Regions from separate parts of the Ensifer sp. GW821-FHT05G01 genome, predicted to be linked through region 2. Evidence: predicted binding sites of a transcription regulator. Region 2 holds the regulator's gene; each other region holds the start of a gene.
What was found. Region 2 encodes PhoB, which activates phosphate uptake and scavenging genes when phosphate is short. Its sites were predicted from a motif close to TGTCATNNANCTGTCAT; they were not measured.

Region 1 (3,279 bases), on a different contig from region 2:
ATAGGCGAGCGTCGAAACGGCAGAGAGCGTGTGCTCCTTGCCCATGAAGCCGCCGAAGCCGGTTTCCATGCCCCAGATGGCAATCAGCGGGCCCGCCGGCACGCCATAGCGCTGCTCGATGCTGTTGAAGAGCGCCCCATTCTGGGCCTTCATCTTCTTGCCGCGCGAAATGATCGTCTGGCCGCCACGCTTCTGCATGAACTGGCTGAGCGAAAGCTTGAAGCTCTTCTGGCCACGGTCGGCGCGGATCGTCGCCTTGTTGTAGGAGACGTTCGAGAGTGCCTTGTTCAGAACCGCAGGGCTGATGCCGTTGCCGGCGGCTTCCTGCTTGAACTGCGTCATCCAGGCGGCAAAGCCGCTGCCGTCGTTGCCGCACTGTGCCGCGGAAGCGGTCGCTGGAAGCACCGCCGTTGAAATCAGGGCCGCAAGCCCAATCGCTACGCACTTTGCCGTGTGCATGAAAAACCCCGTGATTGCCCGAATCTGGTTGCCGTTACAAAGATGCCAGCCTTCGCCGGCTCTGTCACCCGCCCCTCAATGGCGGAAAATACCTAACGGTTTCACGTGAATCCGATCAAATCTTCACACGGATACGTGAAACAGCAAACCCCGCAGGCCGATAACGGGCCAGGCGGGGTTCTTATTTGTGTCTTACCGTCTGTTTGTTCAGGCGGCCTGCTTCTTGGCGCGGATCAGGCCGCGGTTGATGAGCAGCTCGGCGATTTGGATCGCGTTAAGTGCTGCACCCTTGCGCAGGTTGTCGGAAACGACCCAGATGTTGAGGCCGTTCTCGACGGTTGCGTCTTCGCGGATGCGCGAGATGTAGGTCGCGTCTTCGCCGGCGCACTCGTAAGGCGTGACGTAGCCGCCGTTTTCGTGCTTGTCGACAACAAGGCAACCCGGCGCTTCGCGCAGGATATCGCGCGCTTCGTCAGCAGTGATCTCGTTTTCGAACTCGATGTTGACCGATTCCGAATGGCCGATGAAGACAGGAACGCGCACGGCCGTGCAGGTGACCTTGATCTTCGGATCGAGCATCTTCTTGGTCTCGGCCAGAACCTTCCACTCTTCCTTGGTGTAGCCGTCTTCCATGAAGACGTCGATGTGCGGAATGACGTTGAAGGCGATGCGCTTGGTGAACTTCTTCGATTCGATCGGGTCGGCAACGAAGACCGCCCGGGTCTGGTTGAAGAGTTCGTCCATGCCGTCCTTGCCGGCGCCGGAAACCGACTGGTAGGTCGAGACGACGACGCGCTTGATCTTGGCATGGTCGTGCAGCGGCTTCAGCGCGACGACGAGCTGGGCGGTCGAGCAATTCGGGTTGGCAATGATGTTCTTCTTGGTGAAGAGCGAGATCGCGTCCGGGTTCACTTCCGGCACGATCAGCGGCACTTCAGAATCGTAGCGCCAGGCCGAGGAGTTGTCGATGACGACGCAACCCTGCTGGCCGATCTTCGGCGAATACTTCAGCGAAACCGCGCCGCCGGCCGACATCAGGCAGATATCGGTGTCGGAGAAGTCGTAGTTTTCGAGGTTCTTGACCTTGAGCGTCTTGTCGCCGAAGGAAACTTCCGTGCCCTGGGAACGGGCGGAAGCAAGGGCGACCACCTCATCGGCGGGAAAGCCGCGCTCCGAAAGGATGTTCAGCATCTCCCGGCCGACATTGCCGGTAGCGCCTGCGACTGCAATCTTGAAACCCATGATCTAAGCTCTCTTTTCTGTCTCTCCTCGTCGGGTGGAGGGGGAAACCGCGCGATCCGCCGCGAGGGTTCCTGTCCCCGGCCAAACCGGGGAGAGAGCGGAGGGCCAGAGACGTCAGACGGTTTTCGTCGTCGTTTTGGCCGTTGTTTTGAAGGAAGCTGGGAAACGCATATCCAGCCCGGCGATTTCTGCCAGGATGCTGCTGTCAGCGAAGTTATGTTCGCGGCGAAGCATGGAATGCCTTCCTTTCCGAGGCTCCTAATAATTGTTTCTATCGGCGAGTCAAGCGTACGATGCTTGGGCGCCCGCAAACGTGATCGTTATGTCACGTCGCTGTCATGGCCGGGCGTTAGGACCGCGGCATCCGACACCTCAAAGGGACGATCGCCATGCGCACGCTTCTTGTCACCCTCTTCGCCACAACGGTTCTGGCCCATGCGGCCCAGGCCGCAGACGTCTATCCGATTGATCGTGCGACGATTCTCGCCGGCTCGCCGTTCGATTTCAAGGTCGAGCTCAAGGGTGCCGTCAAGGCGGAAGACATCAAGGTGACCGTCAACGGCCAGGATTACAAGGCAGCGCTCGGCGCTGAGGCCGCCTATGTCGCGATGGAAAAGGGCAAGGAAGACAAGGAACTCGGTTCGGCTCTGCTCTTGCGCAATGCCGTCATCGGCGCGCCGGGCAGCTACAAGGTCGAGGTAACGGCCGGCGAACAGACGAAGACCGTGACCTGGGACGTCTTTGCCACCGCTGAACAGCCGAAGGCCAAGAACATCATCTTCCTGCTTGGCGACGGCCTTTCGGTCGCCCATCGCACCGCCGCCCGCATCATGTCGAAGGGCATGACCGAGGGGAAGGCCAATGGCCGCCTCAACATGGACGATCTTGAGCGCATGGCGTTCATCGGCACGTCGGCTACCAACTCGATCGACACCGATAGCGCCAACACCATGTCGGCCTACATGACCGGCCACAAGACCGTGATCAACGCCGTCGGCGTCTACGGCGACCGCACGCCCGACAGCCTGGACGATCCGCGGGTCGAAACGATCGCCGAGGCGCTGCGTCGCCAGACGCAAAAGTCGATCGGCCTCGTCACCACCTCGGAAATCGAGGATGCGACGCCTGCCGCCGTCGTCTCCCACACCCGCAATCGCAATGACAAGGCCGAAATCGTCGGCATGATCTACGACGTCAAGCCGGAGGTGATCCTCGGCGGTGGCTCGGCCTATTTCCTTGGTAAGGAAACGCCAGGTTCCAAGCGCAAGGACAACCAGGACTACATCAAGCTGTTCCAGGACGCTGGTTACGCGCTTGCCACCGACAAGACCGAACTTGCCAATGCGCCCGCTGACGGCAAGCTTCTCGGCCTGTTCCACACCGGCAACATGGACGTGACGCTCGACCGCGAGTTCCTGAAAAAGGGCACGGCCGAAAAATTCCCGGGCCAACCGGGCCTCGTCGAGATGACGAAGACGGCGCTCGACCGGCTGTCGAAGAACGAAAACGGCTTCTTCTTGATGGTCGAGGGCGCCTCGATCGACAAGATGAGCCATCCGCTCGACATGGAGCGCGCCG
Region 2 (3,279 bases):
GCAGCAGTCGAAAAAGCCTTGGATCAGAAAATGAACACCGTGCCTTACAAGATGATCGGCAAGGATGTGTCGGTCTATTACGGCGAGAAGCGCGCGCTTTTCGACGTCAATCTCAACATCCGCGAGAACACGGTGACCGCGCTGATCGGCCCGTCGGGCTGCGGCAAGTCGACCTTCCTGCGCACGCTGAACCGCATGAACGACACCATCGAGAACTGCCGCGTCACCGGCAAGATCACGCTCGATGAAGACGATATCTACGATCCGACGATCGACGTCGTCGAACTGCGCGCCCGCGTCGGCATGGTGTTCCAGAAGCCGAACCCGTTCCCGAAGTCGATCTATGACAACGTCGCCTACGGCCCGCGCATCCACGGGCTTGCCCGCACCAAGTCGGAGTTCGACGATGTCGTTGAAACCAGCCTGCAGAAGGCTGGCTTGTGGAACGAGGTGAAGGACCGCCTGCAGGAGCCCGGCACCGGGCTTTCCGGTGGCCAGCAGCAGCGTCTGTGCATCGCGCGCGCCGTTGCCGTCAGCCCGGAAGTCATCCTGATGGACGAACCGTGCTCGGCGCTCGACCCGATCGCGACGGCCAAGGTCGAGGAGCTGATCCACGAACTGCGCACAAACTTCACCATCGTCATCGTCACCCACTCGATGCAGCAGGCAGCGCGCGTTTCACAGCGCACCGCCATGTTCCACCTCGGCAATCTTGTCGAGGAGAACGATACCGACAAGATGTTCACCAATCCGGATGACCAGCGTACCCAGGACTACATCATGGGCCGCTTCGGCTGATCGCTGAAGCTCGCCTTCACCCCGTTTCCTGAACGCGCCCGCAAGGATCACAGATTATGTCCATGCACATAATGTCCGCCTATGACGAAGAACTGAAATACCTGACACGCCGCATCTCCGAGATGGGCGGCATTGCCGAGCAGATGGTGGGCGAATCCGTCCGCGCGCTGGTCAATTCCGACCTCGCATTGGCGCAGAAGGTGATTTCCGACGACACCATCCTCGATGAAGCCGAGCGCCAGATCGGCGAAAAGGCGATCATCACCATTGCCAAGCGTCAGCCGGTGGCTGCCGACCTGCGCGAGATCATGGGGTCGATCCGCATCGCCTCCGATCTGGAGCGCGTCGGCGACCTCGGCAAGAACAACGCCAAGCGCGTCATCGCCGTTGCCGGCTCCGGCATCCCGCGCAAGCTGGCACGCGGTCTTGAACACCTGGCAGAGCTTGCCCTCGTGCAGCTCAAGGAAGTCCTCGACGTCTACGCCTCCCGCTCGCCGGAGAAGGCCAACAGCATCCGCGAGCGCGACGAGGAGATCGATGCGATCTACACCTCGCTGTTCCGCGAGCTGCTCACCTACATGATGGAAGATCCGCGCAACATCACGCCCTGCACGCATCTTCTGTTCTGCGCCAAGAACATCGAGCGCATCGGCGACCACGCCACCAACATCGCCGAGACGATCTACTACATGGCGACGGGTGCGCAGCCGGAAGGCGAGCGCCCGAAGGACGACAATACGTCGACGCTGGGTGCCGTAAAGGACTAAGCCCGAATACGTTCGAGTGCCTGCTTTTGAACCTCATCCGGTCGCAGCCACGGTTGCGGCCCCGCTTTGCTGCGTCTGTAGCCACCCGATTTCGCGCGTGCGTTTGAAATCGCCCGTAACGCTTCAGATGCTATATGTTCGAGCATCACGTCGCGTTCGATCGAACACGGGATGCTCTGGGTAAGGAGACGTTACCTGATGTTGCCGAAAATCGCCGTTGTCGAAGACGAAGAGGCGCTGAGTGTGCTCTTGCGCTATAACCTCGAAGCCGAGGGTTTCGATGTCGATACGATCCTGCGTGGGGATGAGGCCGAGATCCGTCTGCAGGAGCGCCTGCCGGATCTCTTGATCCTCGACTGGATGCTGCCGGGTGTTTCCGGCATCGAGCTTTGCCGACGCCTTCGCCAGCGCCCGGAGACCGAGCGCCTGCCGATCATCATGTTGACGGCGCGGGGCGAGGAGAGCGAGCGGGTTCGCGGCCTTGCCACCGGTGCCGACGACTATGTGGTCAAGCCGTTCTCGACCCCTGAGTTGATGGCCCGCGTCAAGGCGATGCTGCGGCGTGCCAAGCCCGAAGTTCTGTCTACGCTGCTGCGCTGCGGCGATATTGAACTCGACCGCGAAACCCACCGGGTGCATCGCCGCACGCGCGAGGTCCGCCTCGGTCCGACGGAATTCCGCCTGCTCGAATTTCTGATGTCCTCTCCGGGTCGGGTTTTCTCGCGGTCGCAGCTTCTCGACGGCGTCTGGGGCCACGATATCTATGTCGACGAGCGTACCGTCGATGTGCATGTCGGCCGCCTGCGCAAGGCGCTGAATTTTTCGAGCATGCCGGATGTCATCCGCACCGTTCGCGGTGCCGGCTACTCGCTCGAGAGCTGAGCCATTCATCCAATAAAAAAGGGGCCGCGCGGCCCCTTTTTTATGTGTTGTCTTCGAAGCCTTAGCGAGCGCGGCGGCGCTCGGCGGACGGCTGGTAGGCAAGCCGCGCATGGAAAGTGCAATAGGGCGAAGCTTCCGGAGAGTCGTTGCCGCAGAAGTGGAACTCTTCCTTCAGCGGGTCGCCGATCGGCCACTTGCAGGTGCGCTCCGTCAACTGCGTCAGCTCAAGGCGGCGCGACATCGGTACGACCACATCCGTCCGAACGCTGAAATCCTGTTCGGCAACGAAATCGACTTCGACCTCTTCCTTGAGAACGGTGGCGCCAGCCGGGCGGGTAACCGTGCGGGTGGTGACGCGCGAAGCGTAGTTCGGAGCGCGCGGCGCCGAGGTGGCCGGGCGCTGCTTCGGCCGGGTCGCGGCGGCTGTGCCGCCAGCCTTGGCCCTGCCGGGCAGGCTCAGCCGGTGAACCTTGCCGATGACCGCATTGCGGCTGACGCCGCCAAGCTGTGCCGCGATCTGGCTCGCGCTCAGGCCCTCGGACCAAAGCTTCTTCAGTTTTTCCACCCGCTCGTCAGTCCAGTTCATTTCTGCACTCTCCGTTCTCAGCGTTGGCGATGACAGAATCCCTCACCACGCTCCGGACAGGCTCCGGAGCTGCAACGCGATAACACTTTTGGTGACTAGGTCCGCCGCATGCGTCTAGTAATTGAACGTTAACCTACTGACCGGCGGACTCCGTGGCAAGAGTCCGCGGAATCACGCCGAATCGATTTCTTGGTTTTCCCCAACTTGCTCGGTGGGCGTTGTATTTTTGCAAGCCCTGCCGGGTGA
Region 3 (3,279 bases), on a different contig from region 2:
ACGAGGCATTCGAGAATGTCGTCGAGTACCGGATAGGGCGGCAACGAATCCTGGTCGGTCTGGTTGGGGCGAAGCTCGGCCGAAGGCGCCTTGTCGATGATGTTCTGCGGGATGACCACACCGGACGGGCCGAGCGCACCGGGGGGCACGGTGGTGTTGCGCCAGCGCGAGATGCCGTAGACCTGCATCTTGTACAAGTCTTTGATCGGATTGAAGCCACCGTTCATATCGCCGTAGAGGGTGGCATAACCGACCGACATTTCCGACTTGTTGCCGGTCGTCACCACCATCGAGCCAAACTTGTTGGAAACCGCCATCAGAATGGTGCCGCGTGTTCGGCTCTGCAGGTTCTCCTCGGTAATGCCGGATTCCGTGCCTTCGAACATATCGGCGAGCGCGCCGAGGAAGCCTTGCACCGGCTCCTCGATCGGCACGATATCGTAGCGGCAGCCGAGCGCTTCAGCGCAGTCCTTGGCGTCCTTGAGCGAATCCTTCGAGGTATAGCGGTAAGGCAGCATGATCGTGCGCACCCGCTCCTCGCCGAGCGCGTCGACGGCAAGGGCCGCACAGATCGCCGAGTCGATACCGCCGGACAGGCCGAGCACGACGTTCTTGAAGCCGTTCTTGTTCACATAATCGCGGAAGCCAAGCATGCAGGCGCGATAATCGGCTTCCTCCCGCTCCGGCAGACGCGACTGCAGGCCGCCGGCGCAGTGCCAGCCATTGTCACCCTTCTTCCACTCGACGATCGACAGCGCTTCCTCGAACTGGCTCATCTGGAAGGCGAGCGACTTGTCGGTGTTGAAGGCGAAGCTCGCGCCGTCGAACACCAGTTCATCCTGCCCGCCAAGCTGGTTGGCGTAGATCATCGGCAGGCCGGTCTCGATCACCTGCTTCAGCACCACCTGATGGCGCACATCCACCTTGTCGCGATAATAGGGCGAACCGTTCGGCGACAGCAGGATTTCAGCACCGCTTTCGGCCAGAGTCTCGCACACGCCGAGATCGCCCCAGATATCCTCGCAGATCGGAATGCCGATGCGGATGCCGCGGAAATTGACCGGCCCGGGCATCTCGCCCTGGTCGAACACCCGCTTCTCGTCGAACTCGCCATAATTCGGCAGATCAACCTTGTCGCGCACCGCAATGATCTTGCCGCCGTCGAGAACGGCGACGGCATTGTGGCGTCCCGTCTTGGCAAGACGCGGGAAGCCGATAATGACGCCCGGGCCGCCGTCGGCGGTCTCGCCCGCCAGCTTTTCCACCGCTTGCAGGCAGGCCTTGAGGAAAGCCGGCTTTAGAACCAGATCCTCCGGCGGATAACCGGAAATGAAGAGCTCGGTGAGGAGAAGAAGGTCGGCGCCCTGGCGCGCCGCATCGGCGCGCGCCTCACGCGCTTTCGCCAGGTTTCCGGCGATATCGCCGACAGTCGGATTGAGCTGGGCAACGGCGATGCGAAGCAGGGTGGGAGCAGCTTTATGAGCGGTCATGAGCGGGCCTGTCGGTCTGTTCTCGAACGAATGCGTCTGACTTTCGCCCCGATCTTTAGCGCAATCCGCGCCAAAATACCCACAGCCAATCGCAGCGAAGCGAAAAATTCCAAAAAAATTCTGCTATTTCGGATTGTTATCGGCTCCGGTTCGCACACCCTCACGTGACGAAAACCTGTTTCCAAACACCCTGAACAAGCCATTCATCCCCTGTTCAAAATGACAGTCGTATGACAGTTACACGACGCATTGATGAAATTGGAGAAGATGTTGGCTAGTATCGATTCAGCCGTAGCGAGGAGATCACGAGTCTACGCCGATAGACCCGGATTTGCCGCGCGGCACGCCAAGACGCTGACCTCCGCACGTAGCGCATTGCTTTCGCTGTCAATCGCGGCTGCGCTCGTTTTCGCAGTCGAGTTGATCGTGCGCCACTCCCTGGCCGACACGGTTTCCTACTTCCTCGATCCGACCCGCCCGGCCTGGACCACCATCGGTGCATTCTTCCTCATTCTGCTCGCCATCGATGGTGCTTTCGGCCGTGAGCACAAGTCCGCCGTGGTGCTCGCGCCGCTGGCGATCATACCGGCCATCATCTGCCAGCAGAAGCAGGTCTTCCTTTCCGACCCGCTCTATCCGACCGACTTTCTCTTCGGTCGCCAGATTCTCGAACTGATGCCGGTTCTGGTCAAGGACCGTCCCTGGACTGCTGTCGGCATTGCTGTCGGCCTTCTCGCAGCCGTTGCCGCCATCGGTCTTTTGCTGCGCTACGCCTGGCGCAACTTCCCCAAGCTGACGCGCCGCGAGCGCATCGCCCGCGCCGCCTTTGCGTTGCCGCTGCTCTTCGCCTTCTGGAACATCATGGACTACAACCAGTTCTCCTGGATCCGTGATCGCCTGAAGGTCATCCCCATCATGTGGGATCAGACCGAAAACTATCGTCACAACGGCTTTGCGCTGGCGTTCGCGATCAACCTGCCGATGGCCAATGTCAGCGCACCTGCCGGCTACATGGCCGATGCGATCGACCGAATCCCGGTCAAGCCGCTGCCGGCCGGGACGTCCCATCGCAGCAAGCCCGACGTTATCGTGCTGATGAGCGAGTCCTTCTGGGATCCGACCCGTCTGCCGAACGTCAAGCTGTCGCCCGACCCGATGCCGACGATCCGCGAGATGCAGTCCGGCAACGTGTTCTCGCCGGAGTTCGGCGGCATGACGGCCAATGTCGAATTCGAAGCGCTGACCGGCTTTTCCAACGCCTTCCTGCCCTATGGTAGCATCCCGTACCAGCAGTACATCCGCAATCCGATCCCTTCGCTTGCCACCTTCTTCCGTGGCGAGGGTTATGTTTCGCGGGCCATCCACCCGTTCCAGAGCTGGTTCTGGAACCGCACCGCCGTCTACAAGGCCTTCGGTTTCGACACCTTCAAGTCGGAGGAAAACATGCCGCCGATGCAGAAGCGTGGCATCTTCGCCTCGGACGAGTCCCTGACCAACGAGATCATCCGCCAGGCCGATGCCATGGATGACCCGTTCTTCTTCTTCGCGGTCACCTTGCAGGGCCATGGCCCGTATGAGGCCAACCGCTACGCCAAGAACACCATCAAGGTTGAAGGCAACCTGCCCGAAAGCGACCGCCAGGTGCTGGCGACATATGCTCAGGGCATCAAGGAAGCTGACGAGAGCCTGAAGAAGCTGATGGACTGGGCGAAGGAACGCGACCGCGAGACCATCATCGTGCTGTTCGGCGATCATCTGCCGCCGCTGAACACCGTCTACACCAACACCG

Region 1: the regulator PhoB is predicted to act here: its motif matches at 2,025-2,041, upstream of AC07UR_RS15295 (alkaline phosphatase).
Region 3: the regulator PhoB is predicted to act here: its motif matches at 1,710-1,726, upstream of AC07UR_RS09665 (LTA synthase family protein).

What each region holds. Positions count from the first base shown of each region.
Region 1 is NZ_JBWKSC010000005.1:349,065-352,343, reverse strand. It holds gene AC07UR_RS15305 (lytic murein transglycosylase) at 1-459, opposite strand, end outside; gene AC07UR_RS15300 (aspartate-semialdehyde dehydrogenase) at 667-1,701, opposite strand; gene AC07UR_RS15295 (alkaline phosphatase) at 2,091-3,279, shown strand, end outside.
Region 2 is NZ_JBWKSC010000001.1:454,948-458,226, forward strand. It holds gene pstB (phosphate ABC transporter ATP-binding protein PstB) at 1-798, shown strand, start outside; gene phoU (phosphate signaling complex protein PhoU) at 852-1,565, shown strand; gene phoB (phosphate regulon transcriptional regulator PhoB) at 1,764-2,447, shown strand; gene AC07UR_RS02250 (GcrA family cell cycle regulator) at 2,509-3,033, opposite strand.
Region 3 is NZ_JBWKSC010000003.1:195,734-199,012, forward strand. It holds gene AC07UR_RS09660 (NAD+ synthase) at 1-1,490, opposite strand, end outside; gene AC07UR_RS09665 (LTA synthase family protein) at 1,761-3,279, shown strand, end outside.